DNA from 4 places in the Paenibacillus sp. BAC0078 genome. Region 4 is predicted to be linked to each of the others. Evidence: predicted binding sites of a transcription regulator. Region 4 holds the regulator's gene; each other region holds the start of a gene.
The links. Region 4 encodes Rex, which represses fermentation and respiration genes when NADH is low (regulators of the CRP and FNR family bind a similar motif). Its sites were predicted from a motif close to TTGTGAAATATTTCACAA; they were not measured.
Positions count from the first base shown of each region.

Region 1: a site for Rex is predicted at 1,248-1,265, ahead of qoxA (cytochrome aa3 quinol oxidase subunit II). Genes of this name have one in related genera too.
Region 2: a site for Rex is predicted at 961-978, ahead of pflB (formate C-acetyltransferase). Genes of this name have one in related genera too.
Region 3: a site for Rex is predicted at 774-791, ahead of ACX1DY_RS14785 (cytochrome ubiquinol oxidase subunit I). Genes of this name have one in related genera too.

Region 1 covers NZ_JBTLRW010000012.1:124,924-127,132, reverse strand. The annotation lists gene qoxA (cytochrome aa3 quinol oxidase subunit II) at 1-1,002, opposite strand, end outside; gene ACX1DY_RS21280 (polysaccharide deacetylase family protein) at 1,504-2,209, shown strand, end outside.
Region 2 covers NZ_JBTLRW010000004.1:149,101-151,309, reverse strand. The annotation lists gene pflB (formate C-acetyltransferase) at 1-869, opposite strand, end outside; gene adhE (bifunctional acetaldehyde-CoA/alcohol dehydrogenase) at 1,134-2,209, opposite strand, start outside.
Region 3 covers NZ_JBTLRW010000007.1:55,467-57,675, forward strand. The annotation lists gene ACX1DY_RS14775 (cold-shock protein) at 70-270, shown strand; gene ACX1DY_RS14780 (cold-shock protein) at 449-679, shown strand; gene ACX1DY_RS14785 (cytochrome ubiquinol oxidase subunit I) at 905-2,209, shown strand, end outside.
Region 4 covers NZ_JBTLRW010000016.1:13,291-15,499, reverse strand. The annotation lists gene ACX1DY_RS23640 (amidohydrolase) at 1-662, opposite strand, end outside; gene ACX1DY_RS23635 (redox-sensing transcriptional repressor Rex) at 649-1,302, opposite strand; gene dinG (ATP-dependent DNA helicase DinG) at 1,505-2,209, opposite strand, start outside.

The sequences.
Region 1 (2,209 bases), on a different contig from region 4:
AGTATGTTCATCCACAGGTGAGCTAGGCACGGGCTGCTCCAGTTCCGGGTCCGTTTTAGTGTTGAACTCGGTTTCTTCAGTCGTTGCCGGTGAAGGATGAACGTCCTTGTTGTCCTGGTGCTCCATACTTCCGTTGTCCATATCCATCTCTTTGCCGTCACCGCTCATATGCTGGCCGTGATCTCCCGGAGGAGGACTGAACTCCAGATGGGTCGTGGAATAGGTTTTGCGTCCGATAAAGTCGGCGGCAAGCAGGCCTTTGAATTCCTTCTCCGTCAGCTTGGGAGCGGTTTCTTTAACCTCTTTAACCCATTTGTCGTAATCCTTGCTGCTCATAACGAGCGTTTCAAATTCCATTTGGGCAAAGCCCTTGCCGTTAAAGTTGGCATTTCTGCCGAGATATGAGCCTTCCGTATCAGCGGAAAGGTGAAGCGTTGTGAGCATGTCGCTCATGGCGTACTTTTGCCCGGCGAGCTGTGGAATCCACAGACTGGTGATGGGGCCAAAAGAGTACATCCGGAACTCTACCGCCCGGTGAACGGGGATATTGAGGTAGTTCACGGTTTCAATGCCTTCCTCCGGGTAGCTGAAATGCCATTTCCAGTTGGAAGAGGCTGCGTAGATGACCAGAGGCTTCTGATCTTTGTATTCTGTAGCGACATTTTCAACGGCATTGGTTGTCTTGACCGTCACGACGGACAGGAAGGCCACGATAATGATCGGGATGATAATCCAGATCGCTTCGAGCACCTTGTTGCCCTCCTCGTGCTCCGGAATGTAGCCTTCGTTGCTTTTTTTAGCCCGGTACTTCACCAGCACGAAGATATATAAGATGTAGACAACTGCCAGAACACCGAGCATCACTATAATAGAAAGGATGATGGTGTCAGATAAAGTTCGTGCAGAAGGCCCCTTAGGATTCAGAACGGTGAGTGAACTGCATCCCGGCAGGAGGAGGATGAGGCTGAGAAACAAAGCGTATAACGGTCCCTTTTTTGTCATATAGAACTCCTTCCTTCAATAGTTCTTTTCATTCGCCGAACATTGCGGGCAAACATTAACCTGTATCTATAGTAAGAACTACTTACCCATAATGCAAAATACATATTCTGGATAAAAAGCTATAATCGTCCTCAAAAATGTCCATTTAGTTAAATATATGTGATCAAATTGTTACAACTATCTTTACGTATGATAAAGATCACTGTAACGGTGCGTCTTAAGGTTATTTTAAGGAAGTTCAAATTTTGTTCACAATTTCACAAATGTTACTATTTTCGTCACAATTAATTTAAATGAAAATAGCGCTATTTTAGCGTTTTTTGCTTGATATGACAGCATTCAACGATTTTCGATTTCTTTCTGAAAAAGAATGCGATATGTCATTTGTCACAACAAAAGTGTTACAGTTTTTTCTGCTTCGGGTTACAATCTCTCAAATTACGTTATATATATCTATGATAAAGTAATAGATAAATATACATAGATTGGAGACTGCATCTGGTGACTATTAAAAAAGCAATGCTGTTATTCTTTTCATTATTCCTGTGTCTTGGTGTCGTGCAGACGACGGCAAACGCTACTGGCGCGAACGCTGAGCTGAAGCTTGGAGTGAACGATAAACTGAGCGGCATTACAGCCGTTTCCGTAAAAGGCAGCTATTATGTCCCGCTCCGCGCTTTGGCTGAGGAATTGAAGTGGACGATTACCGGCCTTCCTGACGGAATTCAGGTTGATGGCGGAGGACGCAAGCTGCTGCTGCTCAAGGGTGATGGAGGTGCTCAGCTTCAAGACGGAAATGTTGCGCCGATGAACACGTTCGTGAAGAATGGAGCCTTGATGGTCCAACTGAAGATCAGCGCCTACCTTGGGTATATAATATCCTTTCAGCCGGATAAATATTTACTGAGAGTTCGGGATGCTTCGGCCTCGCTGGATGATGCGGGGTTCCTGAGCCGATATAAGAGTGAGCTTACCCCGCCGTCTGTTCCTGATAAACCTGCGCAGACACCTGCTGGCAAGCCGGGCAAGACCCTGTATATGACCTTTGACGACGGGCCTTCCGCCACGACCTCGGAGCTGCTGGATATTCTGAATAAGTATGAGGTAAAAGCTACATTCTTCATGCTTGGGCCGAATATGAACCGCTACCCTGCTGAGGTGAAGCGGATTATGAAAGAGGGGAACGGACTGGGGCTGCATGGCATGA
Region 2 (2,209 bases), on a different contig from region 4:
TCACGTTGTGCATAGATATCCAGGAAGGAGGATACACGTCCCAGGGACATTGCTGCACCGTTTTGTTCTTTAACGGCTGCCAGATAACCGAAGTACACCCATTGGGCAGCTTCTTTGAAGTTGTTAGCCGGTTTGGAGATATCCATACCGTGTGCCGCTGCCATTTCTTTCAGTTCGCCCAGAGCGCGGATTTGCTCGGACAGCTCTTCACGCAGACGGATTACTTCTTCAGTCATGGAATCAACTTCAAGCTCGGCTTGTTGTTGTTTCTTGTCTTTGATCAGGAAATCGATACCGTACAGAGCAATGCGGCGGTAGTCGCCGATGATGCGTCCGCGGCCATAGGCATCAGGAAGACCTGTGATAACTCCCGATTTACGGACGGCTCTCATTTCTGGTGTATATGCATCAAATACGCCTTGGTTATGCGTTTTGCGGATATTCGTGAACATTTCAACAATGTTGTTCGGAAGCTCAAAGCCGTACGCTTTGGTGGCATCGATCATCATTTTGATACCGCCGAACGGTTGAATGGAACGTCTGAAAGGAGCATCAGTCTGTACACCAACAATTTGTTCTAAGTCCTTGTTGATGTAGCCTGGTTTGTGGGAAGTAATAGTGGAGACAGTATCCAGGGAAACATCCCATACGCCGCCTCTTTCTCTTTCTTCTTTACTCAGCTGGGAGATAATCTTCCACAGTTCAGTTGTGTTGCTGGTAGGACCTACGAGGAAATCTTCGTTTCCTTCATAAGGCTTGATGTTCTTGGAAATAAATTCGTTAACATCGACTTTCTTAGCCCATTTGCCTTTTACGAAACTTCTCCAACCCGATTTTACTTCTTGTACATCTTTTTCAATCACCGACATGCTAAATCCCTCCATTTATATTTATTATATTTGTAGAGATCGCGGGCTTGAAGGTTAATCCCGTGTCTCGTGATCCCAAAGATATGGTTGGTTGTAATAAAATTCACAATAGCTTCTACATAACCGGGATCGTTGTTTATATAAACATTTTAGTTTATTTTCTGGAAATGGACTGTGACAAATATCACTCTTTCGGTGATATTTGTCACTTACATCCAGTCCCATATTACCCTATAAACTATTTGTTTATCTAGTGATTGCTAATTAGTTCTCGAATTTGCCGTAGAATGCGTTACGGTATACGTCAGCAAGCTCGGAAACCAGCGGCAGCTTAGGGTTGGCAGTTGTACATTGGTCTTCAAATGCACGGTCAGCCAGATAGTCTACGCGGGATTCGAAGTCCTTAGGATCAAAGCCCAGCGCTTGGAACGACTCTTCGATGCCGAGTTTTTTGTTCATATCGCGGATTGCATTGATCAGGCTTGTTACGCCTTCTTCGGTTGTGCGTGCAGGCAATCCCAGAATGCGTGCGATTTCCGCATAACGCTCGTCAGCTACAAAGTGCGAATATTTAGGGAACGAAGCGAACTTCGTAGGTTTCTTAGCGTTGTAACGGATAACGTGCGGCATTAGGATGGCATTGGTGCGTCCATGAGCTGTGTGATATTGACCGCCCCATTTGTGCGCCAAGCTGTGGTTGATGCCCAGGAATGCGTTGGCAAAAGCCATACCAGCAAGTGTAGATGCATTATGCATTTTTTCACGGGCCAGTTTGTCGCCTTCGAGTGCTGATTTTTCAAGGTATTGGAATACCAATTGGATAGCTTTGATAGCCAGACCGTCAGTGTAGTCACTAGCCATTACGGAAACATAAGCTTCGATGGCATGTGTCAATACGTCCATACCTGTGTCAGCAACAGCAGTTTTTGGCAGGCTGTATACAAACTCAGGGTCGATGATTGCAACGTCTGGAGTCAGCTCATAATCAGCCAATGGGTATTTAGTATTGTTAGCTGTTGTTTTGTCAGTAATAACCGCGAAAGAAGTTACTTCAGAACCTGTACCCGAAGTAGTTGGAATCGCTACGAATTTCGCTTTGTTTCCAAGCTTAGGGAATTTGTATACGCGTTTGCGGATATCCATGAATTTTTGTTTCAGGCCGTTGAAATCAGCGTCTGGATGTTCATAGAATAACCACATGCCTTTTGCAGCATCCATTGGGGAACCGCCGCCAAGCGCGATGATGCAGTCCGGTTGGAATCTGTTCATCATGGCAGTACCTTTTTCTACGGTAGTTGTCGATGGATCTGGTTCAACTTCCGAGAACACTTCAATGGCTA
Region 3 (2,209 bases), on a different contig from region 4:
ATGTGTGAATTTTTTCTTTGTTTGAAGATAAAAAGAACATATTAATTTAAATTTGTGGAGGTAACACACATGCAAACAGGTACAGTTAAATGGTTCAACGCAGAAAAAGGATTCGGATTCATCGAAGTTGAAGGCGGAAGCGACGTATTCGTTCACTTCAGCGCAATCACTGGCGAAGGCTTCAAAACTTTGGATGAAGGCCAACGCGTTGAATTCAACGTTGTTCAAGGCAACCGTGGACCACAAGCCGAAAACGTTGTAAAACTGTAATAATAGAAGGAACCGTCCCGCTTGTGAAAGCTGGGACGGTCTTTTTTTAGAATTATGAGGAGTAAATATCCTTATATTCTCAATGAAACGGTTGCCGTCCTTAGAATAAAGGGCGGCAACGCCGTTTTTACTTGTCTGGATTCTCGGGCTTGTTACATAAAGGAAGGGAGGAACGGCAATGAACTACCGGAAGAAGCCTTTGGAGGAAGTACCAGAGGAAAATACTGAAATATGGGCCTGTACCAACGATGGATGTAACGGATGGATGAGGGATAATTTCGCATTTGAACATGCGCCTTCTTGCCGTCTCTGCAACTCTCCGATGGAGCGTTCCATGAAAATGCTGCCACAATTGCTTAATTCGAATGGCGATCTAAAATCGCTGAAGAAGGGCACTTCCATTAGCTAATGAGCACCTTTATGAGTCAAGCTTTTTCTATAGAATGATGTACACATCCAAGACGGTGAAACCGTCTTATTTTTTTTGCTTTATGAACGTAATATTGTGATATTTGTCACAAATTTATTGATTTTAAGGCCGAAACAGGGTGTATAATGTGATTAATATCACACTTAAGGTGTTAGATTTTTGACAGAATATACGTAATGAATGGGGAGAAGGAAGGGGAGAAATATGGATACAGTTATACTGTCGCGTATACAATTTGCGTCGACGACGATTTTTCATTATTTCTTTGTACCGGTGTCAATTGGACTTGCGCTCTTGATTGCAATCATGGAGACGATGTATGTCAGAAAAGGCAATGACGAGTACAAAAGAATGGCGCAGTTCTGGGGAAAGCTCTTCCTCATTAACTTTGCCGTAGGTGTAGTGACAGGGATTTTGCAGGAGTTTCAGTTCGGGATGAACTGGTCCGATTATTCACGCTTTGTCGGTGATGTGTTTGGAGCTCCGCTGGCCATTGAAGCGTTGCTGGCTTTCTTTCTGGAGTCTACATTTATTGGATTGTGGATTTTTGGCTGGGACAAGGTTCCGAAGAAGGTTCACTGTCTCGCTATTTGGCTGGTAGCCCTGGGAACGATGTTATCGGCGTTCTGGATTCTGGCCGCGAACTCTTTTATGCAGCATCCGGTCGGTTTTGCCATTAACAATGGCCGGGCTGAAATGAACGATTTCTTCGCCCTCATTACGAACGGACAATTGCTGGTGGAATTCCCGCATACGGTACTCGCCGCTTACGCCACAGGCGCATTCCTGGTAACAGGTATCAGTGCGTATAAGCTGCTGAAGAAGCAGGATGTTTCTTTTTTCAGAAAATCGTTTGAAATTGCTGCTATTGTCGGGGTTGTATCCTCGTTTGGCGTAGCCATTGCAGGTCACGCTCAAGCGCAGTATCTCGTAGAGACTCAACCGATGAAAATGGCTGCTACAGAAGCGCTTTGGGACGACAGTGGAGATCCTGCGGCGTGGACGGTCTACGCAAACATTGATCCTGATAATAAAGTAAGCACACATGAGATTAAGGTTCCGTACATGCTGAGCTTTCTCTCCTACAGCAAGTTCTCCGGATCTCTTAAAGGTATGAATACGCTGCAGGCAGAGTATGAACAGAAGTACGGACCTGGGGATTATATCCCGCCTGTACGCACAACGTTCTGGAGCTTCCGGATCATGGTTGCCGCAGGTACGGCGATGATCGGGCTTGGAGTCTATGCGATCTACCTGATGTGGCGCAAGAAGATGGAACGTCCGAATACCTGGTTCATGCGCTTAATGCTCTGGGGGCTGCTGCTTCCGCCAATCGCCAATGTGTCGGGCTGGATCATGACTGAAATCGGGCGTCAGCCTTGGACGGTATTTGGACTCATGACCACAGCGGATAGTGTGTCTCCTAATGTTACGGCTGGTCAGGTGTTGTTCTCGGTCATTTCCTTTACGGCAATTTACGCCATACTGGGAGCTGTGCTGGTTGGCCTG
Region 4 (2,209 bases):
TCGCGCCGTGTCTCCGACATATGCGTATGCATCGGCAGGTCCAGATCATGAGCCGCCTGTACGAATTTTACGAAAAAGTCCGGAGGGCAGGTGTAAGGCGCATGCGGCGAAATCATCGCCGTAATTCGTCCGTCAGCCTTGCCGTGCCAATTACGGGCAAAAGCAACCGCTTCCGCCAGCTTATGGTTCTGCACTTCTTCCGGACACAGGCCGATTACGCCGCGCATCAGTACAGCACGGATACCCGACAGCTCCGTAACCTCAGCGACCCGGTCCATATGATCATACATGTCCAGGAAGGTTGTTGTCCCGCCCTTAAGCATCTCCAGCACAGACAGGGAGGTTCCCCAGTAGACATCCTCTCCGGTGAATTTTTCTTCCATCGGCCACATCTTTTCCTGCAGCCAGCTCTGAAGAACCATATCATCCCCATAACCGCGCAGCAGCGACATTGCCGTGTGCCCATGTGTATTCACAAGACCCGGCATAAACAGCAGACGGCTGCCGTCTATAGTCTGTGTGCCAGCTTCAAGGGCTGGCTTCTCTTTCCCTATGTAAGTGATAAGATCATTTTCTATGGTCATATAACCGCTCAGCACCGGCTTATCCGTTCCCGGAACCAGAAAACGTCCGTTGATAATTACTGTCTTATTGCTGCTCATCTTCCACTTCGTCCTTTCCATCATGCAAATAATAAGCCAAGCTCTGCAAATCAGTTGTAAAGTCAGCAGCGTGAACGCGAATATTGGCCGGGGTCTTCAAAATGACCGGTGCAAAATTCAGGATCGCTTCAATGCCTGAGTCTATCAGAATGTCGGCCACGTTCTGAGCTTCGCTGTCAGGCACTGTGATGATTCCGATACGGATTCCCTGTTCACGAATCGTGCTGCCCAGCTCTTCCATCGGCTGTACGGTAAGGGAGTTGATCATCTGCCCTACCTTGGGTGCATAGGAATCAAATACAGCGGTGATTTTCATGGTGTCCTTCAAGTAAGCATTGTAATTTGATAAAGCGTGTCCAAGATTACCGGCACCCACAAGCGCCACGTTAATTTGCTGGTCCAGCTTTAGAATATGGCGGATTTTCTCAATCAAATAAGACACATCATAACCGATGCCTTTTCTGCCGAAATCACCAAAATAGGCCAAATCCTTGCGGATCTGCGCCGGATTAAGATCAAGCTTCTGCCCCAGCTCCTGAGAAGAGACGGTGGGAATTTCACGCTTCTGGAGATCGTTCAGGAATCGCAGATACACAGGGAGTCTGCGAACGACGGCCTCCGATATTTTATCTGATTTCATATTTTCTCCTCCTCAAAGTTTGTATAGCGATGCTTCCTTGGTATTCTTCGTACAAACTCACTTCGTAAGCATTCACCAAGTTTGTTAACGCTTCGTAAGTATAGGGCCGTCCTCTAGCCTCCCATACGGAGAAGGCTGCTAAAGGACGGAATGTACAAGCTAACCCGAATATTATAAAAAAACTATAGCAGGTTCAAAAACTTCAAGAAACGCCGCCGTCCGCTAGCCATTCGGCAATCCGCGGGACCATCTGGTCAGTCAGCATATGCTCCATCTTGGGTCCGGGCAGCGAATACAGGAAGTATTTTCCATAATAAGATTCAATAACTCTTGTATCATATACAATTACGATGCCGCGGTCCTGCGCAGTGCGCACCAGCCGCCCAAAGCCCTGTTTGAACCGGATCACCGCCTGAGGGACAGACAGCTTCATAAAAGGATTCTTCTTCTGCGCCTGCAGCAGCTCCGCCTTGGCCTCCGCAAGCGGATGGTTTGGCGGCTGGAAGGGCAATCTGACAATAGCCAGACAGGTCAGCGCCTCGCCCGGAATATCCACGCCTTCCCAAAAGCTGCTCGTCCCAAGCAGCACAGCAGCGGCGCTGTCCTGAAAACGCCGGATTAGCTTGCTTCGGCTGCCGCCCTCTACACCCTGCCCCAGTACACTGATATCCTCTGAGGAGAGCGCCTCCTTCAGCGGGTCATAAACCTGGCGGAGCATTTTGTAGGAGGTGAACAGCACCAGCATGCGGCCCCGGGTAGCCACCGCAGCTTCGGCCAGCGAATGCACCAGCTTATCAACAAACCGGGCATCGCCCACACTGCCTTTGACGCTGGGAAAATCGCGCGGGATGACCAGCAGCGCCTGCTCCCGGTACCTGAACGGCGAGGGAAGCAGGGCTGTCATCAG